DNA from 3 places in the Streptococcus pseudopneumoniae IS7493 genome. Region 1 is predicted to be linked to each of the others. Evidence: predicted binding sites of a transcription regulator. Region 1 holds the regulator's gene; each other region holds the start of a gene.

Region 1 (10,184 bases):
TTTTGTCCAACCACTCCTGCCAACCCATAGGGTAACGGGGAAGATTGGTCTCATCTAACTTACAAACCGAGGTCAACTCGTCATCACCAAAGGACTCTCGGATATATCGAAATCTTTTTTGAAGCGTTAAACCTACCTGCTCCCCTCTATCTCCCCCATAGCCTGAAACGACAACCCAGACCTGGTCACACTGCCGCTTGGCTCGCTGGATCAGATCGATATGACCCTGATGAAGCGGAGCAAATGTCCCAAATATCACTGCTGTTTTCTTTTTCATAAACGCATTGTCTTTTTATAGTTTTTGATATTTTCATTATCTATGTTTTTATTATAAACTATATTTTTGTTTTGTCAATAGTTTTTATCATTTTTATAAAAACATTGCGAAAAAGAGAACCAAGTGAAAGTTCTATAATGAAGTTAGCCATCCAACCCTCCTAAAAATTAGATGGTTCAACTAGCTGATAGCTAGTACATGACTAACTTGAACTTGAAATTTGGCAAAAGAGAATCAAGATTACTCCTGATTCTCCATTTTTATGCAATATCAAATTTTAACTGGCCTGCTTTGACACCAATCTTAAGTGTGCTGCCTGCCACCAAATCTCCCTTAAGAAGAAGTTCTGCCAACTTGTCTTCCACTTCTGTTTGCAGGGTTCTGCGAAGTGGACGAGCTCCCATCTCTGGGTCATATCCTTGATTTGCCAACAATTTCAGTGCGGAAGCTTGTAATTTCAAGTCAATGCCTTTTTCAGCCAAACTTGCCACTAAAGGTTTGACCATAATCTTCACCACTTCCTGCATATGGTCACTAGACAGGCTATGGAAGACCACCTTTTCATCAATACGGTTGATAAACTCAGGTCTATAAGCCTTTTTCAGCTCTTCAAACATGCGTTTTTCCATATTTTCCTGGTCAAAACGAATATCCTTAGCTCCAAAACCGACGGTCTTGTCATCCCGAAGGGCTGTCGCACCAAGGTTTGACGTCATGATGATAATGGTATTTGAAAAGTCAACCTTGCGGCCCTTGCTATCGGTCAAGACACCATCATCCAAGACCTGCAAGAGCACATTAAAGATATCTGGGTGGGCCTTCTCTACCTCGTCAAAAAGGAGAACGGAATAGGGTTTGTTGCGAACCTTCTCGGTCAACTCCCCACCTTCTTCATAACCCACATAACCCGGAGGAGCTCCATTGAGACGGCTGGCTGCAAATTTCTCCATATACTCACTCATATCAAAGCGGATAAGGGCTGATTCGTCATCAAAGAGAACTTCTGCCAAAGCCTTGGCCAATTCGGTCTTCCCGACACCTGTGGGTCCTAGGAACATAAAAGAACCAATCGGACGCTTGTGACTGCGAATCCCTGACTGATTGCGGCGAATAGCACGGCTAACGCTTGAAACTGCTTGATCTTGACCGATGACACGCTTGTGTAGTTCAGCTTCCAAGTTCAGGTATTTCTTAGCGTCAGTCTGAGTCAGTTTTTGGACTGGGATACCTGACAATCGACTCAAGGTAGTCAAAATATCAGACTCTGTTACCAAGTCTTTATAGACAGGCACTTGCTCTTCTTTTGCGATTAGCTGAGCTGCCTGTTTCCACTTGCCATCCATCAAGGCCTTGTCAGCTGGACTCAAGCCTGAATCGTCTACTTTTACATGCTTAGCCTTATTTTGCACTGTTGCTGCTGCTTCATCTAAGAGGTCTATAGCAGAGTCTGGCAAATGGCGACTAGTCAAGTAACGATGGGCCATCTTAACGGCTGTTTCGACCGCTTCATCTGTGATTTGCACACGGTGATGTTTCTCATAAGTCGCCTTCAAGCCTTGCAAAATGGCCATGCTGTCTGCCACACTTGGCTCTTCAATCGTCACTTTAGCGAATCGACGAGAAAGGGCCGCATCTTTTTCGATGTGTTTTTGGTATTCTTCCTGAGTGGTGGCACCAACCGTTCTCAAAGTTCCACGCGCCAAGGCTGGCTTCAAAATATTGGCCGCATCCAGAGTCGAGTCAATCCCGCTACCAGAACCCATGATAGTGTGGAGTTCATCGATAAAGAGAATTACTTGGCCATCTTCCTCAATATCCTTGATGATATTATTCATACGCTCTTCAAAGTCACCACGGAAACGTGTACCTGCAACGACATTCATCAAATCAAGCTCCAACACGCGCATCTTAGCCATTTCCGCAGGTACATCACCACTAGCAATACGCTGGGCAAGACCAAGCGCCAGAGCTGTTTTCCCGACACCAGCATCCCCGACCAAGACAGGGTTGTTCTTAGTCTTACGGCTCAAGATTTGAATCATACGCGAGATTTCCTTATCCCGACCGATGACTGGTTCTAACTTGCCAGAACGCGCTTGCTCTGTCAAATCATGCGTATAGTCCTCGAGACCACCACTCGGAGTCTGCGGCATGCCCATCATATTGGCCATAGAATTTTGTTTGTCAGCCACAGTACGATGGCGTTGACGTAAAGCCTTGAGGTCTTCACGAGTCCAACCTGCCCGTTCTTCTAAATTTCGACGAAGAGCAGCAATCTTGACCTGATCTTTCTTGTCTTCATAAGAAAAACCAGCCCTCTCCAAAATACGAGTCGCCAAGGCATTGCCATCATGCAAAATCGCATAGAGGACGTGCTCTGTCCCTAGCACCTTAGCATGGACCACTGAAGCTACATACTCTGCTTCGTCAAAAAGAATCTGCAAACGACGGGAGAACGGCAATTCCGTAAAAGTTTCATCCTGGCTATAGTCCGTTTCAGTCAGTTCCAAAGCCACCTCTTCTAAACGGTCCATCTCATACGGATAATCATTTAAAGTTGCCCCTGCTACACTATAACTGTGATTAGACATGGCAATCAACAAGTGCCAAGACTCTAGATAACGAGCTCCAAAATGTCCAGCAACCATGTAGGCACTTTCGATACATTCATTCAATGCTTTTGAATAGTTCATCTTACTTCCCTTTTCTATCTACCTCTTGTATGATCTGACGTAGCATGTTTGCTCGAACAACTGGAGCTTCTTCTCCTAAAACGCGATCCAAAGCTACTGATTCTAGCAAATTCATCTCCTGCTTGGTCATCAATTCCTGCTCAACCAAAAGCTGGAGAATATCCTCATAAATTTCTTGACTGACTCGCTCACCAATCGAGTAAAGCAGCTCCCGGAGCATTTCATGATGACTAGAAAACTCAATCCGTCCTATACGAATGTAGCCTCCACCACCACGCTTACTTTCAACCAAGTAGCCTCTACTTTCCGTAAAGCGTGTCTTGATCACGTAGTTAATCTGACTAGGAACAACCTGAAAGGTATCTGCCAACTGACTCCGTTGCAACTCCACAATACCAGATTGATCTAAAATCGCCTTGATGTAGGCCTCAATATGATCCGATGTATTTTTAAATCTCATTACAAACCCACCTCTCTCTTTAAACCTTGACCTTGTTTGACTATTATACCGAAATTTTCTCATTTTTAAAAGAAAAAGGGCGCTGGTAAAGGATAATCTTCACCAACTCCCTATTTTTCTACTTATCTAAGCCTAATTCTGCCAAGATTTGACGTTTGTAGGCAATCTTTTGGACTTCCTTGTCCTCATCTTCAGACCAATCTAGTTTAATTTCTGAAACAATCTGCCCAGGGCGATTTTTCAAGATATAGATGCGGTCGCTGAGATTGAGGGCCTCCTCAATACTATGCGTGATGATCAGGGTTGTTAGCTGCAACTGTTTGTGAATCTCAAGGTACCAAGCGTGTAGTTCCATCTTGGTCATCTCATCCAAGGCGCTAAAGGCCTCATCTAAGAGAAAGAGCTTGTGCCCAAAAAGGTAGGTCCGGAGTAAGGCTACACGCTGGCGCATCCCACCGCTAAGTTCATGAGGGTATTTATCTCTTACAGCTGTCAGCTGGAAGGTTGCAAGAATTTTATCCGCTCGGGAAATAGCTTCTGCCTTATCCACCTTTTGAATCAAGAGGGGCAGAATGATATTTCCAAGCACCGTCTTGTGCTCCAAGAGCAGATCCTTTTGCAACATATAACTCACGCGCCCCTGGGGATTTTCTTCACCATCAAGGACAATTCTCCCTGACTGAACTTCTAAAATCCCAGCGATTAGATTAAAGAGAGTGGTCTTTCCAACACCACTTGGGCCTAGGATGGAAACCACTTCGCCTGAAGTCACCTGTAGGTTGATATCCTCTAAAATCCTCTCCTGACCATAGGCATAACTGACGTGCTCTAGTCTAATTTCTGTCATTATTTCACAAATTCGTTGGTGAAGCCTTTGTCTGTCAAGTCTTCTTTAAGGATACCATTTTCTTTATCCCATTTGTAGAAAGCATTCCAGCGAGCTGCGTCAAATTGACCCCATTTTTCCTTGTCGCTTGCGTATTCTTTTGACAAGTATTTTTGAGATTCGATGACAAAGTCACGTTTTTCCTTGAGTTCAGGTGCATTCTTGATGAGAATATCTGCAGCTTCTTCTGGATGTTCCATGGCATATTGGTAACCTTTTTTGATGGCTTGGATGACTTTACGAGCTTCTTCTTTGTTATCTTTCAGATAGTCGTTGTTTGCGATGATAACTGGTGAATAGTAGTCAAACTCCTTGACATAGTCTTTCAAATACATGAAGTTAGCATCTACACCTTGAGATTTAGCAAGTATACCATCCCAACCGTAGTAAATCCAAGCAGTGTCAAAGACACCATTGGCAATAGGTGTGATAGAGTTTGAGTCGTTATTTGGTACTTTTTCTACCTTCTCAAAGTCCCCACCTTGTGATTCTACCAATGTTTTCAACATAGTAAGTTCAGTTGGGTCATTCCAAGTCCCGTATTTCTTACCAACTAAGTCTTTTGGACTGCTTACATTGTCAGATTTACGTGAGATGATTCCTGATGTATTGTGTTCAACAATAGCTGCAACGGCAGTGATTCCTGCTCCTTTTTCCAATTTTTTAGCCATGTAGTCTTGGAAATACACTGCAAATGGTGCCTTACCATTGATAACCAAGTCAGATGAGCTTTCTTCTGGTGGCAATTTCAAATCAACATCCACTCCAGCTTCTTTGAAATAACCTTTTTCCTTGGCAACATATAGCCCTGTGTGGTTAGTATTTGGTGTCCAGTCTAGGATAAAGTCGATCTTCTTGAGTTCTGCCTCTTTGTTATCCTTAGAAGCAGTTCCTTGACCACAAGCTACAAGCACGACAGCTACAAGAGCTGTTAAAACAGTTAAAAACACTTTCCATGTTTTCTTCATTTTGATTTCCTCTTTTCTTTTTTGAAACATTCTTATTCTACGAACGTTTCCATTTAATAACATATTTTTCACTGACATCAACCAGCTTCATACCGAGAAGACTGATAATCGATACCAGAATAATAATAGCAAACATGGTATCATACTGAAACAGTTTCTTGGACTGAATCATGTAGACACCTAGTCCTTCAAAGCCTCCCAACCACTCAGATACCACTGTTGTGATAAAGGCGTAGGAGACACTGACCCTCAGACCTGCATAAAAGTAAGGCAGGCTGACTGGAATTTTAAAATGCCACAGGATTTGCCAAGGCTTGGCCCGCATCAGACTAAACAAGGTCAGCATATCCTTATCGCAATGCCTAAAACCGTCCAAAATGCTGACGATGATGGGAAAGGTTGTCGTTAAGATAATCAAGACAATCTTGGGCAGAATCCCATAACCTAGCCACAAGACCAGAATAGGGGCTATGGCAATGGTCGGGATAGTCTGAACAACCACCATCATAGGGTAAATCAGGTCATTGAGCCAAGTCAAACTATCCATGAGCACAGCCATGAGACAGGCAATCAAGACTCCCAAAATCAGCCCCAGTAAAGCCACTCTCAAAGTCGCCCAGCTATGGTGCCAGAGAAATTCTCTATCACGCACAAAAGACTGGAGGATTTCAAGAGGTGTCGGCAGGATAAACTTGGGGAGAAGTTTAAGAAAACCTGCTAACTGCCAGATTGACAAGACTCCCAGAAAACCCAATAGACTAATGTGTCGTCTCAGCATACTTTTCAAGCTTCTCATCAATACTTAAAATCTCTCCTACATTTATTTTGACATTGGCAAAGACATTATCTGCCTCCTGCCCTGCCACTTCCAGCGCTTCTTTTAGAATGCGCATAAGCTCATCAAACTCCCCTTCCAAGACCGTTTCAAATGGTGTCACCACCATGGTCACTTCTTGAGCTTGCAGATAAGCAATGACCTGATCAATAACAGCTATCCGATCAATCCCCTGTGCTAGGGGTAAAACTTGCAAGGCGATGCTTGCTTTCATAAAAACCTCCTCTTCTCGTTTTCCTTTGACAAAAAGAAAAACCTTTACCATATATGGAAAAGGTGCAAAATCAGACTAAGTATCGTTCCCTCCGCTGGCATTACCCAGATCAGGTGCGGTCGAAGTTTAACACTTCCTCTCAGACTGTACACAGACTCCCATATATTATATGTATATATGATAGCGCAAAATAAGAAAAATGTCAAGGAAATTGCTTTATCTTATATTGGTGAACCTTCATCTAGTCAATACGTGACAGAGTCCAGTTCTATCAGACCGTTCGTTTTACAGACACAAGTAAAGTAGGATTACTTCGATCTGTCGTTTTCTCTTTCTAGCGACAGAGCTCACGGGATAAGTCCTACATCTTTCCTCGTTTAGACTAGACATGAGGACGTTAAAAGGTTAGAGTGAAAATAGGAAATCTGACGCAGAGTCTTTAGACTCTAGAAAGATTTATCTTTTTCACACAAACCTTAGTCCGAATTCAATTACTCTCGTGATTTACGCATATGGGTTACGACTACCTTTTTGGACTTTAGAGTTTCTGGCCCCCTTATCCGCTATATACGCCTTACTATCACCTTCCTGTTCGTAGAGCCACGATTTCGCTATCCCTTCCTCTGACGATTCTTATTTCCAGTGTCAGACTTAAAACGGTCTATCCCCAGACCGTTTTAATCCGCTACCTCACGATAGTCAGGCTTGGGAATCGCTATTGGGTTCACCGGTAGCAGGTGCCCACCGAGGACTTACACCTCAGATGCACGACATGCCCGTCGTACCAGAAAAGAGCAGGAAAAATTTCCTACTCCAATTTTCTACACTCGTTCTCCATCACTGTTTACTCTGTAGCCATCCACCGTCGTATTAACAGCTAGGGCACCTGAAGAGTAAGAATAATACCACTTACCAGAAACTTGATACCAGCCTGTTTTCATTGCCCCTGAACTATCCAGATAATACCACGAGCCATTTTCCTTTAACCATCCTGTCTGCATTTCACCAGATAATTTCAAATAATACCAGCTAGAACCGTCTTTCAGCCAGCCTGTTGATTTAGAACCATTTGATTTGAAATGATACCAACTACCATTTATTTTCTTCCAACCGACAGTTGGACTACTATTGGATCTATAGCTAGAGCTATTTCCTGATTGATTCTGATAATTTTGTGAAGAAGTCACTCCCTCTAGCTGTATATAGCGACGACTTCCGTTATAAGCCGTATAACTCAACCACTTGTAGCCATCTTTTTCGAGAATTTGATCATAATGAACCTTCTCCCCAGGATAATAGTAATCAATCACAGTTGCGCTAGCTAGAGGTTGATTTTTGATAGCTGACTTAGTCTTAAAATAATGTGTGCCCCCTGTTGAAGCTAAGGATTGACTAGTCCCAACACTGCCACCAGCCAAATCTTTAAAATGAATAAATCCTGTCATCGTATTTGCTTTTATACTTCGTTTATTATAGGCTTCTGTATAACCATAGTTATATTCCTCGATCTCAATCTGATCTCCCATTACATTTGACACCCAGGCAACATGCCCATAAGTTCCTGCAGTAGACCAAGCAATGGAGCCAATCGTCGGTGTATTATCTACACGATAGCCTTCACGACGAGCACGATGCCCCCATTCATTCGCATTTCCATAAGCCCTTGGAATCTCAAAACCATTGACATTACTCAAACGAAAGGCTGCGAAAGAAGTACACTGACGAGAATACATGCGCCACTGATCAATCTCCTGGCTCCCATTTTTATAATAAGCAGGATAATCATCTCCACGCGCAATCGATCCATTCCCTCCAGAGTAGGCATAGACACTATCACCCGCTGCTAGCATCAATCCTACTACTAAAAAAGAAACAAGCTTTTTAACTGACATCTTCAAGTAATAACTTGTCCCTCTTGCTATAAACGGTAAAATTTTCATTCTTCCTCCTTGAAAAATAATATAAATCGAAGATTGCCTTCACTTAAACTATTCGGAGAAAAAAGAAAAAGTGAGAAAATTTCTCACTTTAGTCCAGATAATGAATCAAATTCTTTTCTGTAAGGATATCTGAGTAGGTAAAGGATTCAACGTAAACATTAGCTTGTTTATCTCCTTCAACGTTCCCAAATTCCACAATAAATAGGGATGGATAAACTTCAATTAACTTACCCAATCTATTTTTTTGGCGCTTGCGCCCATTTTCCAAAGTCATTTCAATTACATGACCCTCATGCGCCTTGATTTCCTCTTTGATTTTTTTCATCTTGGCTACATCTGTAAATGCATCTGACATCTTATGCCTCCCTCTTTGAGATACTTGAAAATTTATTGTATTCTTTTTGGAAAATCAATTCCACAGTTCCACGAGCTCCACTACGGTTTTTCTCGATAATAACTTCCACCTTATTATTTGGTATGCCTTCCTCTTCTTCACCACCACGCTCATAGTAATCGTCGCGATAAAGAAAGGCTACGATATCAGCGTCCTGCTCGATAGACCCAGATTCACGAATATCAGACAAGACTGGTCTTTTATCCTGACGTTGTTCTACACCACGAGACAACTGACTCAGAGCGATTACTGGAACCTTCAGTTCCTTGGCTAGGATTTTCAACTGACGTGAAATTTCTGAAACTTCTTGTTGGCGGTTTTCTCGCCCAGTTCCCGTGATAAGCTGCAAGTAATCTATCAAAATCAAACCTAGATTGCCCGTTTCTTGAGCCAGTTTACGAGAACGAGAACGAATCTCTGTAATTCGAATCCCTGGCGTATCATCGATATAGATACTTGCGTTTGCTAGGTTCCCTTGAGCAATGGTATATTTTTGCCACTCCTCATCGGTCAATTGACCTGTACGGATAGAATGCGACTCAACCAACCCTTCTGCCGCTAACATACGATCGACTAGACTTTCCGCACCCATTTCCAGCGAAAAGATAGCAACCGTTTTGTCCAACTTAGTCCCAATATTCTGAGCGATATTCAAGGCAAAAGCTGTCTTACCAACCGCCGGACGAGCTGCTAAGATAATCAACTCCTCTTCATGCAGACCAGTCGTCATATGATCTAAATCACGATAGCCTGTCGCAATACCTGTAATATCGGTCGTTTGTTGCGAGCGAGCTTCCAGATTTCCAAAGTTGACATTCAACACATCTCGAATGTTCTTAAACCCGCTTCGATTAGCATTTTCACTGACATCAATCAGGCCTTTTTCTGCCTGAGCAATGATTTCATCAGCTGGTTGCGACGCTTCGTAAGCTTGATTGACAGACTCTGTCAACTTGGCGATTAATCGCCGTAACATAGCCTTTTCTGCAACGATTTTAGCATAATACTCCGCATTAGCAGAAGTTGGCACAGAATTGACAATCTCAACCAAGTAAGACAAGCCACCAATATTCTGCAAATCGCCTTGATTATCAAGAATGGTACGAACCGTTGTTGCATCTATGGCATCGCCACGATCGGATAAATCGACCATAGCTTGGAAAATCAAACGATGGGCATACTTAAAAAAGTCCCGAGACTCAATATATTCTCGCACAAAAACAAGCTTACTCTCATCAATAAAGATAGCCCCCAAAACGGATTGTTCAGCTAAGATATCTTGAGGTTGTACTCGTAACTCTTCTACTTCTGCCATCAGATTTCCCTTCCTTTTACAATCTTGTCAAGAAGGTGTAAACTTATCCTTCTTTCACACGAAGATTGATTACACTTGTGATATCTTGATAGATTTTCACTGGCACATCAATCAAACCAACTGCTCGAATCGGAGCTTGTACTTGAATATGACGTTTATCAATCTTAATTCCAAATTGCTTTTGCAATTCTTCTGCAATCTT
Region 2 (10,184 bases), 840 kb from region 1:
CCTCACTGGATTGGGATTGAAATTCCAATTAATTTCTCTGAGTAGAGTGTCTTGATATTGGCTTCATCAATAGAGTCCTTATTAATTTTACGTTTCAAGAAAAATTCTTGAATGGTTTCGATTTCAGGCTCACGAATAGCACGGTGTTTGTTTGAGATGAGGATTTCATAGTGAAGCGGCGCTTGGGTAAAAATAACATCTGTATTCCCTGCAGAATAAACCTCAACAAGGGTTGCATCGGTACTTTCTAGCTGATTTTTTACAAGTTGCGAGTGTGAGTTTGTCGTATTGATAAGCTTCATAATATTTCCTCCGATTTTCTAATTCTATTATAGCACTTTTTGAATAAAGTCGCTTGATTTATACTCAATGAAAATCAAAGAGCGAACTAGGAAGCTAGCCGCAGGTTGCTCAAAACACAGTTTTGAGGTTGTAGATAAGACTGACGAAGTCAGTGACCATATCTACGGTCAGGCGACGCTGACGTGGTTTGAAGAGATTCTCGAAGAGTATTAGTCAATCTTATGCTGTTTTTTCCAAGATTGGATGGCCCATTTATGGCTACCACGTTTAAGATTTTGGATAGCCTCGTCAATAGGGAACCAGGCAATATGATTAAAGTCTTCTAGTGGATTTTGCACTTCTTTGAAAGAAGTCGCTTCATAGAGGTGGGCAGGATTGTAGTAGTAGGTATCACGATGACGAGAGTAGAAGTATTCATCAGCCTGTCCATAATAGGTACCAATTTCAGCTGTGAAACCAAGCTCTTCAATCAATTCACGCTTTAGGGCTTCCTGATGATTTTCACCTACTTCAATTTCGCCACCTGGTAGGAACCAAGCGCCATTAGGTGCTTGAACAAGAACAATTTGTTTTTGTTTAGCGTCAGGGATAACTGCATACACTCCATAGCGTGCAACATAGTCTGTATTTGCTTTTTTTTCTCCGAAAGTTGGGTTTGCCATTGCATTTTCCTCATTATCTAGTATCTTTATTATTATCATAATGGACAAAGGCAGAGCTGTCAAGAACTTATAGTTATTTTAGTAAAAAGAGCAGAAAATTTTCATTTTCTACTCCTTTTCTATAGGATTTATACTTCTTTTTCATAAGTTTTTACTTCAACTTTTTTGGCAGACTTAATTTGAATGTTTCCCTTGCTAGTCAGAACTGCTTTGAGGTCTTTTTCGCTTGGATTTTCAAGGTAGTAGTCAGTGATTGCGTCCTCAATATAGTCTTGAATAGTCCGACGAAGTGGGCGTGCTCCCATTTTTGGATCATAACCTAGGTCAACCAGCTTTTCCTTGACCTTGTCAGTTACATCCAAATGAATGTTGTTGCTAGAGAGGCGCTTGTTAACATCTGCTAGCATGAGCTCGACAATCTGAAGGAGATTATCCTTGCTGAGAGCCTTAAATTCGATAATGCCATCAAAACGGTTCATAAACTCTGGGCTAAAGAAGTTGCCGAGTTCACCGAGAACAGAGTTGGTACGTCCTTCTCTAGTAGCCCCAAATCCAACGTTGGCTTCAGACTTACCTGTACCTGCATTTGAGGTCATGATAATGATGGCATCCTTGAAGCTAACGGTCCGTCCTTGCCCATCTGTCAAACGACCATCGTCCAAGACTTGTAGAAACATGTGCATAACATCTGGGTGAGCTTTTTCCACTTCATCGAGAAGGATGAGAGAATATGGATTGCGGCGAACTTTTTCAGTTAATTGACCAGCCTCATCATAGCCAACATAACCTGGAGGAGCGCCGACCAACTTAGCCACACTGTGTTTTTCCATGTATTCACTCATATCAAAGCGAATCATACTATCAGCAGAACCAAAGAGTTCGATAGCTAATTGTTTGGAAAGTTCTGTCTTACCGACCCCAGTTGGTCCGACAAAGAGGAAGCTTCCAATTGGACGGTTAGGCGTACCAAGACCGACACGATTACGGCGAATAGCCTTAGCAATCTTATCGACTGCATCATCTTGGCCAATAATATGAGACTTGAGATCTTCGGCTAGATGGATGAGTTGAGATTGTTCTTTCTCTTTTAAATCACCAACAGGGATGTTGGTTTTCTGCTCAATAATATGCTCAATGGTTTGTTCACTGATGATTGGAGTATCCTGGTCTGTGACCTTTTTCTTTTGCATTTCCTTATATTTGGCAATCTGGTCACGGAAGTAGGCGGCTTTTTCAAAATCTTCTTCTCGTGTAGCTTGAGACTTGAGATTTTCAGCCTCAATCAAGCGCTGATCAATGACTTTAGGGTCTACAAAATTCAAGGTCAAATTCATCTTAGAACCAGCTTCATCTAGGAGGTCAATGGCCTTGTCAGGTAAGAAGCGATCTTGGATGTAACGATTGGAAAGAGTTGCAGCTGCTTCAATCGAAGCATCGGTATATTGAACGTGGTGGTAGTCTTCGTATTTCTTTTGAATCCCTTTGAGGATAGTGATTGTTTCTTCCACGGTTGGTTCATCAACCTTGACAGGCTGCATACGACGCTCGAGGGCAGCATCCTTTTCAATGATACGGTATTCATTGAGGGTAGTAGCGCCGACCAGTTGCAGTTCTCCACGAGCAAGGGCTGGCTTGAGGATATTTCCTGCGTCCATATTACCATCACTCGCAGAACCAGCACCAACAATTTCATGGATTTCATCGATAAAGAGGATGATGTCTTCACGTTTGCGAATTTCTTCCATGAGTTTTTGCATGCGTTCTTCAAATTGTCCTCGAATCCCCGTTCCTTGAACTAAGCTAACCACATCCAGACGGATGACTTGTTTACCTTGGAGTTTATGTGGCACATCGCCATCGACAATTTTCTGAGCTAGACCTTCGACAACGGCCGTTTTTCCGACACCAGGTTCACCGATAAGGACAGGATTATTCTTGGTTCTACGATTGAGAATCTCGATGACACGGATAATCTCATCGTCGCGCCCAATAACGGGGTCAATGTCTCCACGACGGGCAATTTCAGTTACATTAATACCAAATTCTTCCAGCAGGCCTTTTTCTTGGCTAGGTGGCGGAGTTTGAGTAGATCCACGATTTTGGGAACCATAACCGCCGTTTCCACCGTAACCTCCACCTGATTGGGTTGGGGGAATAGGAGGAGTATTGCTAGAAGGTCTGAAATTGTTTAGATCATTGAAGAAATCACCAAAGGGATCGAAGTCACGATTGTTCAGATCCGTCATACCTTTGAAGAGGCTATTGTTAGGATCTGTTTTGATAATCTTGTAGCAGTTTTGACAGAGGTCAATTTGTTTTTGTTTTCCATTGAGATTGGTGTAAAGATGAATTGTTGAGTCGTTGATTTTACAGTTTTGACAAAGCATACATCTACCTCATTTCTTTCTTTATCCTGATCTGTTTAAAGGTCAAAAATAGTCAAATTCCTATACTCTCATTATAACAGGATTGGGGTGTAAAGCAAGTAAAAAGATTGCAGCTTTGAAAAGTTGTTACAATGAAAATTTTTGTGAATTTGGACTATAAAAAAATCCTATTTGTGAGACAAAAAGGATTTTGGTTAGACATGCAGGGACAATCCCAGCTTGTTTTAGATTAGTAGAGAAGTTCGTAAATCTCCATTGCAATTAAGTCAATGCTATCAAACGTATACGTTTCGCGAGCTTCTACGTCACGAAGGGTAAAGATTGAGCCGTTTTCTTCGTCGTGGCTGTACGCAACTTCTGCAACAACAACTCCTTCACGTTCAAAATTACGTTTTAAATTTCCGCCATCGTTTGCCATTGCTTCAAGGCGGTTGATGATTCTAACCAAATGTGATTCCATTTTGATTCTCCTTCATTTCTTATCGTTACTATTTTACCATAAAGGAGGCCAACTTGACTAGAAAAAAACTAAAATTTCTCGCTAATTCTGCTAGTTTAAAGATTTTTAAATAAATTGGATAAAAGATTTGAATTTTAATTCAATATACGTTATAATCATACAGTATTCTATTTTAGAAAGCAGTGTGACTATGAATTTTTCTTTTTTACCTAAGTATTTACCTTATTTTAACTATGGGGCTGTTGTGACGGTTCTCATTTCTATCTGTGTTGTCTTTTTGGGAACCATTTTGGGGGTTGTCTTGGCTTTTGGGCAACGTTCAAAGTTTAAACCGCTTGTTTGGCTGGCCAACTTGTACGTTTGGATTTTCCGTGGGACACCGATGATGGTTCAGATTATGATTGCCTTTGCTCTTATGCATATCAATGCTCCGACTATTCAGGTTGGAATTTTAGGTGTTGATCTTTCTCGTCTGATTCCAGGGATTTTGATTATCTCTATGAACAGTGGTGCTTATGTTTCTGAGACTGTTCGTGCTGGAATCAATGCAGTTCCAAAAGGTCAGCTAGAGGCGGCTTATTCGCTAGGGATTCGTCCTAAAAATGCGATGCGCTATGTGATTTTGCCACAAGCAATCAAAAATATTTTGCCAGCATTGGGGAACGAATTTATTACCATTATCAAGGATAGCTCCCTCTTATCAGCTATCGGTGTCATGGAGTTGTGGAACGGAGCTACAACAGTTTCTACAACAACCTATCTACCTTTAACACCACTTTTATTTGCAGCCTTTTATTACTTGATTATGACTTCTATTTTGACCGTAGCCTTGAAAGCTTTTGAAAAACGTATGGGACAAGGAGATAAGAAATAATGACAGAAACCTTGATAAAAATTGAAAATTTACATAAATCATTTGGAAAGAATGAAGTATTGAAGGGCATCAACCTCGAGATTAAAAGAGGAGAAGTTGTCGTTATCATCGGTCCTTCAGGGAGCGGGAAATCTACCTTGCTTCGCTCTATGAATTTGTTGGAAGAAGCAACTAAAGGAAAGGTTATCTTTGAGGGAGTCGATATTACGGACAAGAAGAATGACCTGTTTGCCATGCGTGAGAAGATGGGGATGGTTTTCCAACAATTCAATCTCTTTCCTAATATGACTGTGATGGAAAATATCACCTTGTCACCTATCAGGACCAAAGGTGAAAGCAAGGCAGTTGCTGAGAAGAGAGCTCAGGAACTTTTGGAAAAAGTTGGTTTACCAGATAAGGCAACTGCTTATCCACAGAGTTTGTCAGGTGGACAGCAACAACGGATTGCCATAGCACGTGGTTTGGCCATGGAACCAGATGTTTTGCTCTTTGACGAGCCAACTTCAGCCTTGGATCCTGAAATGGTAGGTGAGGTATTGGCTGTTATGCAAGATCTAGCCAAATCAGGAATGACCATGGTTATCGTAACACATGAAATGGGATTTGCCCGTGAGGTGGCAGACCGTGTCATCTTTATGGCAGACGGTGTGGTTGTTGAGGATGGAACACCAGAACAGATTTTTGAACAAACCCAAGAACAACGGACTAAAGATTTCTTGAGTAAGGTTTTATAATCTATTTTAAAATTTCAAGACAAGATTAGTGAAAAGCTCAACCAGAGCTTTTTCTTATAGTTTGAAACTATAGGATAGCCTAGGAAAGAAGTGTTAGAGGGTGCTGGCAGTTTTTGGTATAATGGAAGATATTTGAAAGAAAAGAGAAGTGATATGACACAGATTATTGATGGGAAGGCTTTAGCAGCTAAATTACAAGGACAGTTGGCTGAAAAGACTGCAAAACTAAAAGAAGAAACAGGTCTAGTGCCTGGTTTGGTAGTGATTTTGGTGGGAGATAATCCTGCCAGCCAAGTCTACGTTCGCAACAAGGAGAGGTCAGCTCTTGCGGCTGGTTTCCGTAGCGAAGTAGTGCGAGTTCCAGATACCATTACTCAAGAGGAATTGTTAGACTTGATTGCCAAATACAATCAAGATCCAGCTTGGCATGGGATTTTGGTCCAGTTGCCATTACCAAAACACATTGATGAAGAGGCGGTTTTGTTGGCCATTGACCCAGAAAAGGATGTGGATGGTTTCCATCCCCTAAACATGGGACGTCTTTGGTCTGGACATCCAGTTATGATTCCTTCGACACCTGCAGGAATTATGGAAATGTTTCATGAATATGGGATTGAATTGGAAGGTAAAAATGCGGTCGTCATCGGTCGTTCTAATATCGTTGGAAAACCCATGGCCCAGCTTCTTTTGGCCAAAAATGCAACAGTGACCTTGACCCACTCACGCACCCATAATCTTGCCAAGGTGGCTGCAAAAGCAGATATTCTTGTGGTCGCAATTGGTCGTGCCAAGTTTGTGACTGCTGACTTTGTCAAACCAGGTGCGGTTGTCATTGATGTCGGTATGAACCGCGATGAAAATGGGAAGCTCTGTGGAGATGTTGACTATGAGGCAGTTGCCCCACTTGCTAGCCACATCACACCAGTTCCTGGAGGTGTAGGCCCTATGACCATTACCATGCTAATGGAGCAAACTTATCAGGCAGCACTTCGGACATTGGATAGAAAATAAGAGAAAAATCGCTGAAGAGAGTGTATTTTCTATAGCTATATCTGAAATGGCAGAAATGAGTATTAAATTTTAGATATAAGATTACAAAAGGAGGTCTGCGCCTCCTTTTTGTTGTATAATAAAAGCGAGAGGAAAAAACGATGAAAGTGATTGATCAAACTTTACTAGAAAAAGTTATTATTGAACGTTCTCGTACAAGTCATAAAGGAGACCATGGTCGTCTGCTGCTGCTTGGTGGCACTTATCCTTATGGAGGTGCTATCATTATGGCTGCACTAGCTGCTGTTAAGAGTGGTGCAGGATTGGTGACCGTTGGAACGGACAGGGAAAATATTCCAGCTCTGCACAGCCATTTACCTGAGGCTATGGCATTTTCTCTTCAAGACAAGCAATTGTTAAAAGAGCAGTTGGAGAAGGCAGAAGTTGTCTTGCTGGGACCTGGTTTAGGAGACGATGCTTTTGGAGAAGATCTAGTCAAACAGGTCTTTGCTAGCTTAAAACAGAATCAGATTTTGATTGTAGATGGTGGTGCCCTGACCATTCTTGCTAGGACAAGTTTGTCGTTTCCGTCTAACCAGCTTATCCTAACTCCCCACCAAAAAGAATGGGAAAAGCTGTCTGGTATTGCTATTGAAAAGCAAAAGGAAGATGCAACAGCTAGTGCCCTGACTTCATTTCCTCAAGGAACAATTTTGGTGGAGAAAGGTCCGGCTACTCGTATTTGGCAAGCTAGCCAATCTGATTATTACCAGTTACAGGTTGGTGGTCCCTATCAGGCGACTGGGGGAATGGGAGATACTATCGCTGGAATGATTGCAGGATTTGCAGGCCAATTCCGACAGGCCAGTCTCTACGAATGTGTGACGGTAGCGACCCATCTTCATTCAGCTATTGCCCAAGAACTAGCTCAAGAACAGTATGTGGTTTTGCCAACGGAGATTAGTAATTGTATTCCTAAAGTAATGAAAATTATTTGTCAACAAGAGAGGGTAAGCAAAGATAAACTTGTTTAAAATAGATAGATAAACCCACTTCCTTCTCTTAATTTATGATTCTTGAAATGCGCCTGCTTTAATGCTAAACTAGACGTATCAAAGTTAAGGTCTTGTTTTTGGAACTGGAAAGAGATGAACAAAGCAAATACATAAAAGATAAATTCATTTTTATTCGTTTTATAAAAATAAAATGCATGTTTTCAAAGAAAGATTGATAAAAAATGTAAATTTGATCTTTTTACTTGAATAAAAAGCGATTTCATAGTAGAATAAGAACTGAGAATGATGGAGGTAAATCGGTGGAAAATCTGAAGAAAATGGCAGGTATCAAGGCTGCTGAGTTCGTGAGCGATGGAATGGTCGTTGGACTTGGAACAGGCTCGACTGCCTATTATTTTGTAGAAGAAATCGGTCGTCGTATCAAGGAAGAAGGATTGCAGATTACAGCTGTAACAACTTCTAGTGTGACCACTAAACAGGCAGAAGGCCTTAATATCCCGCTCAAGTCTATTGACCAAGTAGACTTTGTCGATGTGACGGTTGATGGCGCGGATGAAGTGGATAGTCAGTTTAATGGAATTAAAGGCGGTGGTGGTGCCCTTCTCATGGAAAAGGTGGTCGCAACACCATCAAAAGAATACATTTGGGTGGTGGATGAAAGCAAGCTGGTCGAAAAACTAGGTGCTTTTAAATTGCCAGTAGAAGTGGTTCAGTATGGTGCAGAGCAGGTCTTTCGTCATTTTGAACGAGCTGGCTACAAACCAAGCTTCCGTGAAAAAGATGGCCAACGTTTTGTGACCGATATGCAGAACTTTATCATTGACCTTGACTTGGATGTCATCGAAGATCCAATTGCTCTCGGACAAGAATTGGATCATGTCGTTGGTGTCGTAGAACACGGTTTATTCAACCAAATGGTGGATAAAGTAATCGTTGCTGGACGAGATGGGGTTCAGATTTTAACCTCAAGAAAAGAAAAATAGAAGGGGGCATAAGATGTCTAAATTTAATCGTATTCATTTGGTGGTACTGGATTCTGTAGGAATCGGTGCAGCACCAGATGCTAATAACTTTGTCAATGCAGGGGTTCCAGATGGAGCTTCTGACACACTGGGACACATTTCCAAAACAGTTGGTTTGAATGTGCCAAATATGGCTAAAATCGGTCTTGGAAATATTCCTCGTGAAACTCCTCTTAAGACAGTACCGGCAGAAAGCAATCCAACTGGATATGCAACAAAATTGGAAGAAGTATCCCTTGGTAAGGACACCATGACTGGGCACTGGGAAATCATGGGACTCAACATTACGGAGCCTTTCGATACTTTCTGGAACGGATTCCCAGAAGAAATCTTGACAAAAATCGAAGAATTCTCAGGACGTAAGGTCATTCGTGAAGCCAACAAACCTTACTCAGGAACAGCCGTTATCGATGATTTTGGACCACGTCAGATGGAAACTGGAGAGTTGATTATCTATACTTCAGCTGACCCTGTTTTGCAGATTGCTGCCCACGAAGACATTATTCCTTTGGATGAATTGTACCGTATCTGTGAATACGCTCGTTCGATTACCCTTGAGCGTCCTGCCCTTCTTGGTCGCATCATTGCTCGCCCTTATGTAGGTGAACCAGGTAACTTCACTCGTACGGCAAACCGTCGTGACTTGGCTGTATCTCCATTTTCCCCAACTGTTTTGGATAAATTGAATGAGGCTGGTATCGATACTTATGCTGTGGGTAAAATCAACGATATCTTTAACGGTGCTGGTATCAACCATGACATGGGTCACAACAAGTCAAATAGTCATGGAATTGATACACTATTGAAGACTATGGGACTTGCTGAGTTTGAAAAAGGATTCTCATTCACAAACCTAGTTGACTTTGATGCCCTTTACGGCCATCGTCGTAATGCTCACGGTTACCGTGATTGTTTGCATGAGTTTGATGAACGCTTACCTGAAATTATCGCAGCTATGAGAGAGAATGACCTTCTCTTGATTACTGCGGACCATGGAAATGACCCAACGTATGCAGGAACGGATCACACTCGGGAATATATTCCATTGTTGGCCTATAGCCCTGCCTTTAAAGGAAATGGTCTCATTCCAGTAGGACATTTTGCAGATATTTCAGCGACTGTTGCCGATAACTTTGGTGTGGAAACTGCTATGATTGGGGAAAGTTTCTTAGATAAATTGGTATAAGATGACGCGCTATGCTTTGCTGGTGAGAGGTATCAATGTTGGTGGTAAGAATAAGGTCGTCATGGCGGAGCTTCGTCAAGAATTGACAAACTTGGGACTGGAAAAGGTTGAGAGCTACATCAATAGTGGCAATATTTTCTTTACTTCGATAGATTCCAAAGCCCAATTGGTTGAAAAGCTAGAGACTTTCTTTGCAGTCCATTATCCATTTATTCAGAGCTTTTCTTTACTGAGTCTAGAGGACTTTGAGGCGGAACTTGAAAATCTACCAGCTTGGTGGAACAGAGACTTGGCACGAAAAGATTTTCTCTTCTACACGGAGAGTTTGGATGTGGATCAAGTCATTGAGAAAGTAGATAGTTTGAAACTGGAAGATGAAGTTCTTCATTTTGGAAGACTTGGGATTTTCTGGGGGAAATTCTCTGAAGAATCCTACTCTAAGACTGCCTATCACAAGTACTTGCTCAAGATGCCTTTCTATCGCCATATTACCATTCGCAATGCAAAAACCTTTGACAAAACCGGTCAAATGCTAAAAACTAATAAAGGA
Region 3 (10,184 bases), 450 kb from region 1:
AGGGCAATGGGATTACCTATGCCAATATGATGGCTATCAAAAAAGAGTTGGAAACTGCAGAGGTCAAGGGGATTGATTTTACAACCAGTCCCAATCGTAGTTACCCAAACGGACAATTTGCTTCTAGTTTTATCGGACTAGCTCAGCTCCATGAAAATGAAGATGGCAGCAAGAGCTTGCTGGGAACCTCTGGGATGGAGAGTTCCTTGAACAGTATTCTTGCAGGGAAAGATGGTATTATTACCTATGAAAAGGATCGTCTGGGTAATATTGTACCTGGAACAGAACAAGTTTCCCAACAGACGGTAGATGGCAAGGATGTTTATACGACTATTTCCAGCACCCTCCAGTCCTTTATGGAAACTCAGATGGATGCCTTTCTAGAAAAAGTAAAAGGTAAGTATATGACCGCGACCTTGGTCAGTGCAAAGACCGGTGAAATCCTCGCTACCACCCAACGACCTACCTTTAATGCAGATACTAAAGAAGGAATCACTGAGGACTTTGTTTGGCGTGATATTCTTTATCAAAGTAACTATGAACCAGGATCAGCCATGAAGGTTATGACGTTAGCTTCTTCTATTGATAATAATACCTTCCCAAGTGGAGAATACTTCAATAGCAGTGAATTCAAAATAGCGGATGCGACGACTCGAGATTGGGATGTTAATGAGGGTTTGACTACTGGTGGGATGATGACTTTCTTACAAGGTTTCGCTCACTCCAGTAATGTTGGAATGAGTCTACTTGAACAAAAAATGGGAGATGCTACTTGGTTGGATTATCTAAAACGCTTTAAATTTGGGGTTCCAACTCGCTTTGGCTTGACAGATGAATACGCTGGTCAACTTCCAGCTGATAATATTGTTAGTATTGCTCAAAGCTCATTTGGGCAAGGAATTTCAGTGACACAAACACAAATGCTTCGTGCCTTTACAGCTATTGCTAATGATGGAGTTATGCTGGAGCCAAAATTTATAAGTGCTATTTATGATACTAACAATCAGTCTGTACGTAAGTCACAAAAAGAAATAGTAGGAAATCCTGTTTCCAAAGAGGCAGCAAGCACAACTCGAAATCACATGATCTTAGTTGGGACGGACCCTCTATATGGAACTATGTATAATCACTACACAGGAAAGCCAATTATAACAGTTCCTGGACAAAATGTAGCAGTTAAATCCGGTACGGCTCAAATCGCTGATGAGAAAAATGGAGGATACTTGGTTGGTTCTACCAATTATATTTTCTCAGCTGTGACTATGAATCCTGCTGAAAATCCTGATTTTATCTTGTATGTAACGGTTCAACAGCCTGAGCATTATTCAGGTATCCAGTTGGGAGAATTTGCCACCCCAATCTTGGAGCGGGCTTCAGCTATGAAAGAATCTCTCAATCTTCAATCTCCAGCCAAAAATTTAGATAAAGTTACGACAGAATCTTCTTATGCAATGCCTAGCATCAAGGATATTTCACCTGGTGAGTTGGCGGAAGCCTTACGCCGAAATATTGTGCAACCAATCGTTGTAGGTACTGGAACAAAGATTAAAGAGACTTCTGTAGAAGAAGGGACCAATCTTGCACCAAACCAACAAGTTCTCCTTTTATCGGATAAGGTAGAAGAAATTCCAGACATGTATGGCTGGAAAAAAGAGACTGCCGAGACCTTTGCTAAATGGTTGGATATTGAACTGGAATTTGAAGGTTCAGGTTCCGTTGTTCAGAAGCAGGATGTTCGGACTAATACAGCTATCAAAAACATTAAAAAAATTAAATTAACTTTAGGAGACTAATATGTTTATTTCTATTAGTGCTGGAATTGTGACATTTTTACTAACTTTAGTAGGAATTCCGGCCTTTATCCAATTTTATAGAAAGGCGCAAATTACAGGCCAGCAGATGCATGAGGATGTCAAACAGCACCAGGCAAAAGCTGGGACTCCTACAATGGGGGGGCTTGTTTTCCTCATTGCTGCAGTTGTGGTGAGTTTCCTCGTCGCTCTTTTTTCAAAACAATTGACCAATAATGTTGGTATGGTTTTGTTTATTTTGGTCTTGTATGGTTTGGTTGGTTTTTTAGATGACTTCCTCAAGGTCTTCCGTAAAATCAATGAGGGCCTTAATCCCAAACAGAAATTGGCTCTTCAGCTGCTAGGTGGCGTCATTTTCTACCTTTTTTATGAGCGTGGGGGCGATATGCTCTCTGTCTTTGGCTACCAAGTGCATTTAGGGATTTTCTATATTATCTTCGCTCTTTTCTGGCTAGTCGGTTTTTCAAACGCAGTAAACTTGACAGACGGCATTGACGGTTTAGCTAGTATTTCCGTTGTGATTAGTTTGTCTGCCTATGGAGTTATTGCCTATGTGCAAGGTCAGATGGATATCCTACTAGTGATTCTGGCCATGATTGGTGGTTTGCTTGGTTTCTTTGTCTTTAACCATAAGCCTGCTAAGGTCTTTATGGGAGATGTGGGAAGTTTAGCTCTTGGTGGAATGCTGGCAGCTATTTCAATGGCTCTCCACCAAGAATGGACTCTCTTGATTATCGGAATTGTGTATGTCTTTGAAACAACTTCGGTCATGATGCAAGTCAGCTATTTCAAACTGACAGGTGGTAAACGTATTTTCCGTATGACGCCTGTGCATCACCATTTTGAACTTGGAGGATTTTCTGGTAAAGGAAATCCTTGGAGCGAGTGGAAGGTTGACTTCTTCTTTTGGGGAGTGGGGCTTCTAGCAAGTCTTTTGACCCTAGCAATTTTGTATTTGATATAAGAATAGCACCCTGATGTTTCAGGGTGTTTTTGCTTTTTAAAAAATATTGGTCAGTCAAAGTCAAAGCTCTTGACCTTTTCTGACTAATGTAGTATATTATGAACGTAAGGTAAATGAAAGCCTTACTAGAACACTTATGCTCAATGAAAATCAAGAGCAAACTAGGAAACTAACCGCAGGATGCTCAAAGCACAGCTTAGAGGTTGTGGATAAGACTGACGAAGTCAGCTCAAAACACGGTTTCGAGGTTGTAGATAAGGCGAAGCTGGTGTGGTTTGAAGAGATTTTCGAAGAGTATAAAAAATATTGGTCAATTAAAGTCAAATCCCTTGACCTTTTCTGACTAATGTAGTATATTATGAACGTAAGGTAAATGAAAGCCTTACTAGAACACTTATTTAAAGTAAAATAGAAAGAGGTGGGGTCTATGTTTAATCTAGAAATCTTCAGAAGTAAAGATAGTCTACTCCTGCTTGAAAAAGAAAAACCAGAAATAGTACCTAGAGTAGCGATTTAGCTAGTCTAAATTTTTTAAAACAAAGGTCAAAGATAGTCAATATCAGTATTAACAACTAAGTAAACAAAATGAGGTAAAGAATATGAACAACAATTTTAATAATTTTAACAACATGGATGATTTGTTTAACCAATTGATGGGTGGTATGCGAGGATATAGTTCTGAAAACCGTCGCTACTTGATTAATGGACGTGAAGTGACACCTGAAGAATTTGCTCACTATCGTGCAACCGGTCAATTGCAAGGGAATGTAGAAGCTGATGGACAAATGCAACAACAGGCTTCAGGTATAAAACAAGATGGTGTCCTTGCTAAACTGGGTCGAAACTTGACTGCAGAAGCGCGTGAGGGCAAGTTGGATCCTGTTATCGGACGAAACAAGGAAATTCAAGAAACATCTGAGATCCTCTCACGTCGTACCAAGAACAATCCTGTTCTGGTCGGAGATGCAGGTGTTGGTAAGACAGCTGTTGTCGAAGGTCTTGCTCAAGCAATTGTGAACGGCGATGTTCCAGCTGCTATTAAGAATAAGGAAATTATTTCCATTGATATCTCTGGTCTTGAGGCTGGTACTCAATACCGTGGTAGCTTTGAAGAAAACGTTCAAAACTTAGTCAATGAAGTAAAAGAAGCGGGAAATATCATTCTCTTCTTTGATGAAATTCACCAAATCCTCGGTGCTGGTTCTACTGGAGGTGACAGTGGTTCTAAGGGGCTTGCGGATATTCTCAAGCCAGCTCTCTCTCGTGGAGAATTGACAGTGATTGGGGCAACGACTCAAGATGAATACCGTAACACCATCTTGAAGAATGCAGCTCTTGCTCGTCGTTTCAACGAAGTCAAGGTCAATGCTCCTTCAGCAGAGGATACATATAAAATTCTTCAAGGAATTCGTGACCTCTATCAACAACACCATAATGTCATCTTGCCAGATGAAGTTTTGAAAGCAGCAGTAGATTATTCTGTTCAGTATATTCCTCAACGTAGCTTGCCAGATAAGGCTATCGACCTGGTCGATGTAACGGCGGCTCACTTGGCAGCTCAGCATCCTGTAACAGATGTGCATGCTGTTGAACGTGAAATTGAGGTAGAAAAAGACAAGCAAGAAAAAGCTGTTGAGTCAGAAGATTTTGAAGCAGCTCTAAACTATAAAACACGCATCGCAGAATTGGAAAAGAAAATCGAAAACCACACAGAAGATATGAAAGTGACTGCAAGTGTCAACGATGTGGCTGAATCTGTAGAACGAATGACCGGTATTCCAGTATCTCAAATGGGGGCTACGGACATCGAACGTTTGAAAGATATGGGTCATCGTTTGCAGACGAAAGTTATTGGTCAAGATAAGGCCGTTGTAGCAGTAGCAAAAGCTATCCGTCGTAACCGTGCTGGTTTTGATGAAGGCAATCGCCCAATCGGTAGCTTCCTCTTTGTAGGTCCAACTGGGGTTGGTAAGACTGAACTTGCTAAACAATTGGCGCTAGATATGTTTGGAACGAAAGATGCTATCATCCGTTTGGACATGTCAGAATACAGCGACCGCACAGCCGTATCTAAATTGATTGGTACAACTGCAGGTTATGTTGGTTACGATGACAACAACAATACCTTGACAGAACGCGTCCGTCGCAATCCATACTCAATCGTCCTTCTCGACGAAATTGAAAAGGCTGACCCTCAAGTCATCACCCTTCTCCTTCAAGTTTTGGATGATGGTCGTTTGACAGATGGTCAAGGTAACACTGTCAACTTCAAGAATACGGTGATTATCGCAACTTCAAACGCAGGATTTGGTTACGAAGCTAACTTGACAGAAGATGCTGATAAACCAGAATTGATGGATCGTTTGAAACCTTACTTCCGTCCAGAATTCCTTAACCGTTTCAATGCTGTCATCGAATTCTCACACTTGAGCAAAGAAGATCTTTCTAAGATTGTAGACCTTATGTTGGTTGAAGTTAACAAGACGCTTTCTAAGAAAGACATTGACTTGGCAGTGAGCGAAGCTGCTAAAGAATACATGACTGAGGAAGGCTACGATGAAGTCATGGGTGTTCGTCCACTCCGTCGTGTGGTTGAACAACAAATCCGTGACAAAGTCACAGACTTCCACTTGGATAACCTTGATGCTAAACACCTAGAAGCTGACATGGAAGATGGTGTTTTGGTCATTCGTGAAAAAGCCTAAGACAGAATTTTGAGCATAAAAAAGAAGGAGCCAGCTGAAAAACTGGTTCCTTTTGAGGTACGACGGGCATGTCGTGTAGTAGAGGTGTACTATTCTAGTTTCAGTCTACTATAGTAGCTCAGAAGTCGGTACTTAAACGTGCTATATCAAAACCAGTCCTGGAAAAACGTGGACTGGTTTCGTGTTTGGATTATTACCTTGAACGACATGCGTTAAAAGTTAGTTGAACCGCCGTATGCCGAACGGCACGTGCGGTGGTGTGAGAGGGGCTAGAGATTATCCCCTACTCGATTTTAAATCACATGACGTTCAAAGGCATCATCTGAAATCCCTTGTTCCAAGATGAGTTTTGCCCATTCTTTAGCAGAGAAGAGGCTGTGGTCCTTGTAGTTTCCGCAAGATTCGATGGTTGTCCCTGGGACATCTTCCCAAGTAGTAGTTTCAGCGATTTCCTTGAGCGAATCCTTGATAACAGCTGCGATTTTAGCACTGGCGTGACGTCCCCACATAATCATGTGGAAGCCTGTGCGGCAACCAAATGGTGAACAGTCAATCATGCCGTCAATGCGGGTACGGATGAGTTTGGCTAAGAGGTGCTCGATAGTGTGAAGGCCGGCAGTAGGGATCGAGTCTTCATTGGGTTGCACTAAACGAATATCATAATTGGAGATGACATCTCCCTTTGGCCCTGTTTCTTCCCCAATCAAGCGAACATAGGGTGCTTTGACAATGGTGTGGTCAAGTTCAAAACTTTCGACAATAACTTCTTTTGACATGGTAAATCCTTTCAGTTTTCTTCTCTCATTATATCATAAAGGTTGCTCCTGAGACAGAGAGAAAACCTCTCCGAGGATGGAGAGGTTGAAATCTTTACTTACGATATAAGCGGTCGTATTGGTAGTATGGGTCAAAGGTTACGTTGATACCCAGTTTACGAAGGACATTCTTGTCTTCATCAGTCAAGATGATGGTTGAGTGGGCTTCGCTTCCTTTGAGGTTGCCGAGTTCTTCCATAGCGCGGGCAGCATCAGGATTTTCTGTAGCTGTGATAGCAAGTGCAATCAGGATTTCATTTGAATGAAGGCGTGGATTGTGGCTACCGAGATGATCGATTTTAAGACCTTGGATTGGCTTAACAACTTCAGGCTCGATTAGTTTTACTTCTTTAGCGATGTCAGCTGATTTTTTGATGGCGTTGATCAAGGCAGCGGCTGTAGGGCCAAAGAGTTCTGAGTTCTTACCAGTGACGATTTCCCCATTTGGCAATTCAAAGGCTAGGGCTGGTCCACCAGTTTCTTCTGCTTTTTGGCGCGCAACGACAGCAACCTTACGGTCTGCAGGTGTGATACCGAGGTCGTTCATGAGCAACTCAATTTTCTTGACGGCAGCTTCGCCAACTTTTTCAGCTTTGAAGTCAAGAACTGTTTGATAGTAACGGCGGATGATTTCTTGTTTAGAAGCTTCGACAGCAGCCTCGTCATCTGTAATAGCGAAACCAACCATGTTGACACCCATATCTGTCGGTGAAGCGTATGGTGATTTTCCGAGAATACGTTCCAACATGCGCTTGAGCACTGGGAAGATTTCGATATCACGGTTGTAGTTGACAGTGGTTTCTCCATAGGTTTGAAGATGGAAGGGGTCAATCATGTTGACATCATCAAGGTCAGCTGTGGCAGCTTCATAAGCCAAGTTAACTGGGTGATGAAGGGGAAGATTCCAAACAGGGAAGGTTTCAAATTTAGCGTAGCCAGACTTGATGCCATTGATTTGGTCGTGGTACATATTGGACATACACGTTGCCAATTTTCCAGAACCGGGTCCAGGAGCGGTTACGACAATCAAGTTGCGACTGGTTTTGATGTAGTCGTTTTTGCCCATGCCTTCTGGGGAAATGATGTGATCCATATCCGTCGGATATCCTTTGATTGGATAATGAAGATAAGAATCAATTCCGTTTTTCTCAAGTTGGTTGCGGAAGGCATCTGCAGCGGGTTGGCCAGCGTATTGTGTAATGACAACGGAGCCGACAAAAATCCCTAATTCATTGAATTTGTCAATCAAACGAAGAACTTCTTGGTCATAAGAAATGCCTAAGTCGCCACGTGCTTTGGAATGTTCAATGTTGCTAGCATTAATGGCAATCACAACCTCAACCTGCTCTTTCAATTCTTGCAAGAGCTTGATTTTGTTGTCAGGTTCATAACCAGGAAGGACACGAGCAGCGTGGAAATCTTCTAACATTTTACCGCCAAATTCTAAGTAGAGTTTGCCGTCAAATTGGTTAATGCGTTCCAAAATATGGTCGCGTTGTAAATTCAAATATCGTTCAGAACTAAAAGCTTGTTTTTTCATTTTTTTACCTCTGACCTCTATTATAATAAAAAATTGGAAGTTAGGAAACTACGGAGTTAAAAAAGGAATCAAAAAGATTAGGCGAACGCTTGCATAAAAATCTGAAAAGCGCTATCATAGACTATAGATTATTAAAATAATGAGGTAAGAAGATGCAAGAAAAATGGTGGCACAATGCCGTAGTTTATCAAGTTTATCCAAAGAGTTTCATGGACAGCAACGGAGATGGAATTGGCGATTTGCCAGGAATTACCAGTAAGTTAGACTATCTAGCCAAGCTAGGGATTACAGCGATTTGGCTTTCTCCCGTTTATGACAGCCCTATGGATGATAATGGCTACGATATTGCTGATTATCAAGCGATTGCAACGATTTTTGGAACCATGGAGGATATGGATCAACTGATTGCGGAAGCTAAGAAGCGTGATATTCGTATCATCATGGACTTGGTGGTCAATCATACCTCGGATGAACATGCTTGGTTTGTAGAGGCCTGTGAAAATCCTAATAGCCCTGAGCGAGACTACTATATCTGGCGCGATGAACCCAATGACCTAGATTCTATCTTTAGTGGGTCTGCTTGGGAATACGATGAAAAGTCAGGTCAATACTATCTCCACTTTTTCAGTAAGAAACAGCCGGATCTCAACTGGGAAAATGAAAAACTTCGCCAGAAAATTTATGATATGATGGACTTCTGGATTGATAAAGGTATTGGTGGTTTCCGTATGGATGTTATTGACATGATTGGCAAAATTCCTGACGAGAAGGTAGTCAATAATGGTCCTATGCTTCACCCCTATCTCAAGGAAATGAATCAGGCCACCTTTGGAGCTAAGAATCTCTTGACAGTAGGGGAAACCTGGGGAGCAACGCCAGAGATTGCCAAGCTCTACTCTGACCCAAAGGGGCAAGAATTGTCTATGGTCTTCCATTTTGAACATATCGGTCTTCAGTATCAGGAAGGTCAGCCTAAATGGCACTATCAAAAAGAGCTGAATATCGCTAAGTTAAAAGAAATCTTCAACAAATGGCAGACAGAGTTAGGAGTTGAGGACGGCTGGAATTCCCTCTTCTGGAACAACCATGACCTCCCTCGTATTGTCTCAATCTGGGGAAATGACCAAGAATACCGCGAAAAATCTGCCAAAGCCTTTGCAATCTTGCTTCATATTATGAGAGGAACTCCTTATATCTACCAAGGTGAGGAGATTGGGATGACCAACTATCCGTTTGAAACGCTGGATCAAGTAGAAGATATTGAATCCCTCAATTATGCGCGTGAAGCTCTTGAAAAAGGTGTTTCGCTGGAAGAAATCATGGACAGTATACGTGTCATTGGACGTGACAATGCCCGTACCCCTATGCAATGGGACGAGAGCAAAAACGCTGGTTTCTCAACAGGTCAACCTTGGTTGGCAGTGAATCCAAACTATCAAGCAATCAACGTTCAAGAAGCGCTGGCAAATCCAGATTCTATTTTCTATACTTATCAGAACTTGGTCCAAATCCGTAAGGAGAACAGCTGGCTGATTCGAGCTGACTTTGAATTGCTTGATACGGCTGATAAGGTCTTCGCCTATATCCGTAAAGATGGCGACCGTCGTTTCCTAGTTGTGGCTAACTTGTCCAATGAAGAGCAAGTCTTTGTAGTAGAAGGAAATGTCAAATCTGTCTTGATTGAAAACACCCTAGCTCAAGAAGTCTTTGAAAAACAAATCTTAGCTCCATGGGATGCTTTCTGTGTGGAATTACTATAAATATTTTTTACAGAAAAATTTAAAATTGAAATCGCATAAAAACAAGGGAAGGCTGTATGAAAAGGCAGAAATCCTTTGTTTTTTATAACCAAGGTTTATAAACTTTCATTCTCGAAATTCAATTAACTTTACAAATTTCCACTATTTTGGTAAAACAAACCTATGTTACAAAAACTAACATAAAGTAGAAGGGAGATGAATACAAAAAAGAGTGTCCTTAGTGCAGGCCTGACTTTTGAATTTGCCTTGCTTTTAGCTGCTTGCGGACAATCAGGTTCAGATACAAAAACTTACTCATCAACCTTTAGTGGAAATCCAACTGCATTTAACTACTTGTTAGACTACTACGCTGATAATACAGCCATCATTACCAACCTAGTTGATGGTTTGCTTGAAAATGACAATTACGGAAATCTAGTTCCGTCTTTAGCAGAGGACTGGTCTGTTTCAAGCGGCGGTCTGACTTATACTTACAAATTGAGAAAAGTGCCAAATGGTTCACGGCTGACGGTGAAGAGTACGCCCCAGTTAAGGCACAAGATTTTGTGACAGGTATCAAGTACGCAGTGGATAATAAATCACAGGCCAT

Evidence for each region. The regulator CtsR, encoded in region 1, represses protease genes until heat stress. The targets are predictions, from matches to a motif close to TTGGTCAAAAAAGGTCAAANA.
Region 2: the regulator CtsR is predicted to act here: its motif matches at 3,391-3,411, upstream of SPPN_RS04105 (ATP-dependent Clp protease ATP-binding subunit).
Region 3: the regulator CtsR is predicted to act here: its motif matches at 3,305-3,325, upstream of SPPN_RS02310 (ATP-dependent Clp protease ATP-binding subunit).

The regions. Positions count from the first base shown of each region.
Region 1 covers NC_015875.1:2,144,649-2,154,832, forward strand. The annotation lists gene SPPN_RS11090 (AAA family ATPase) at 1-277, opposite strand, end outside; gene SPPN_RS11095 (ATP-dependent Clp protease ATP-binding subunit) at 538-2,970, opposite strand; gene SPPN_RS11100 (CtsR family transcriptional regulator) at 2,972-3,430, opposite strand; gene SPPN_RS11105 (ABC transporter ATP-binding protein) at 3,549-4,277, opposite strand; gene SPPN_RS11110 (ABC transporter substrate-binding protein) at 4,277-5,284, opposite strand; gene SPPN_RS11115 (ABC transporter permease) at 5,322-6,080, opposite strand; gene SPPN_RS11120 (thiamine-binding protein) at 6,043-6,333, opposite strand; gene cbpD (choline binding-anchored murein hydrolase CbpD) at 7,155-8,273, opposite strand; gene SPPN_RS11130 (Veg family protein) at 8,362-8,628, opposite strand; gene dnaB (replicative DNA helicase) at 8,630-9,982, opposite strand; gene rplI (50S ribosomal protein L9) at 10,026-10,184, opposite strand, start outside.
Region 2 covers NC_015875.1:794,155-804,338, forward strand. The annotation lists gene SPPN_RS04090 (DUF1827 family protein) at 3-302, opposite strand; gene SPPN_RS13830 (hypothetical protein) at 370-516, shown strand; gene SPPN_RS04100 (NUDIX hydrolase) at 513-965, opposite strand; gene SPPN_RS04105 (ATP-dependent Clp protease ATP-binding subunit) at 1,094-3,352, opposite strand; gene SPPN_RS04110 (DUF1797 family protein) at 3,582-3,812, opposite strand; gene SPPN_RS04115 (amino acid ABC transporter permease) at 4,003-4,686, shown strand; gene SPPN_RS04120 (amino acid ABC transporter ATP-binding protein) at 4,686-5,420, shown strand; gene SPPN_RS04125 (bifunctional methylenetetrahydrofolate dehydrogenase/methenyltetrahydrofolate cyclohydrolase) at 5,574-6,431, shown strand; gene SPPN_RS04130 (NAD(P)H-hydrate dehydratase) at 6,572-7,444, shown strand; gene rpiA (ribose-5-phosphate isomerase RpiA) at 7,726-8,409, shown strand; gene SPPN_RS04140 (phosphopentomutase) at 8,423-9,634, shown strand; gene SPPN_RS04145 (DUF1697 domain-containing protein) at 9,636-10,184, shown strand, end outside.
Region 3 covers NC_015875.1:400,741-410,924, forward strand. The annotation lists gene pbp2x (penicillin-binding protein PBP2X) at 1-1,793, shown strand, start outside; gene mraY (phospho-N-acetylmuramoyl-pentapeptide-transferase) at 1,795-2,775, shown strand; gene SPPN_RS02305 (hypothetical protein) at 2,912-3,118, shown strand; gene SPPN_RS02310 (ATP-dependent Clp protease ATP-binding subunit) at 3,375-5,480, shown strand; gene SPPN_RS02315 (S-ribosylhomocysteine lyase) at 5,774-6,256, opposite strand; gene SPPN_RS02320 (DUF1846 domain-containing protein) at 6,351-7,835, opposite strand; gene SPPN_RS02325 (glycoside hydrolase family 13 protein) at 7,988-9,595, shown strand; partial or broken gene SPPN_RS02335 (peptide ABC transporter substrate-binding protein) at 9,791-10,184, shown strand, end outside.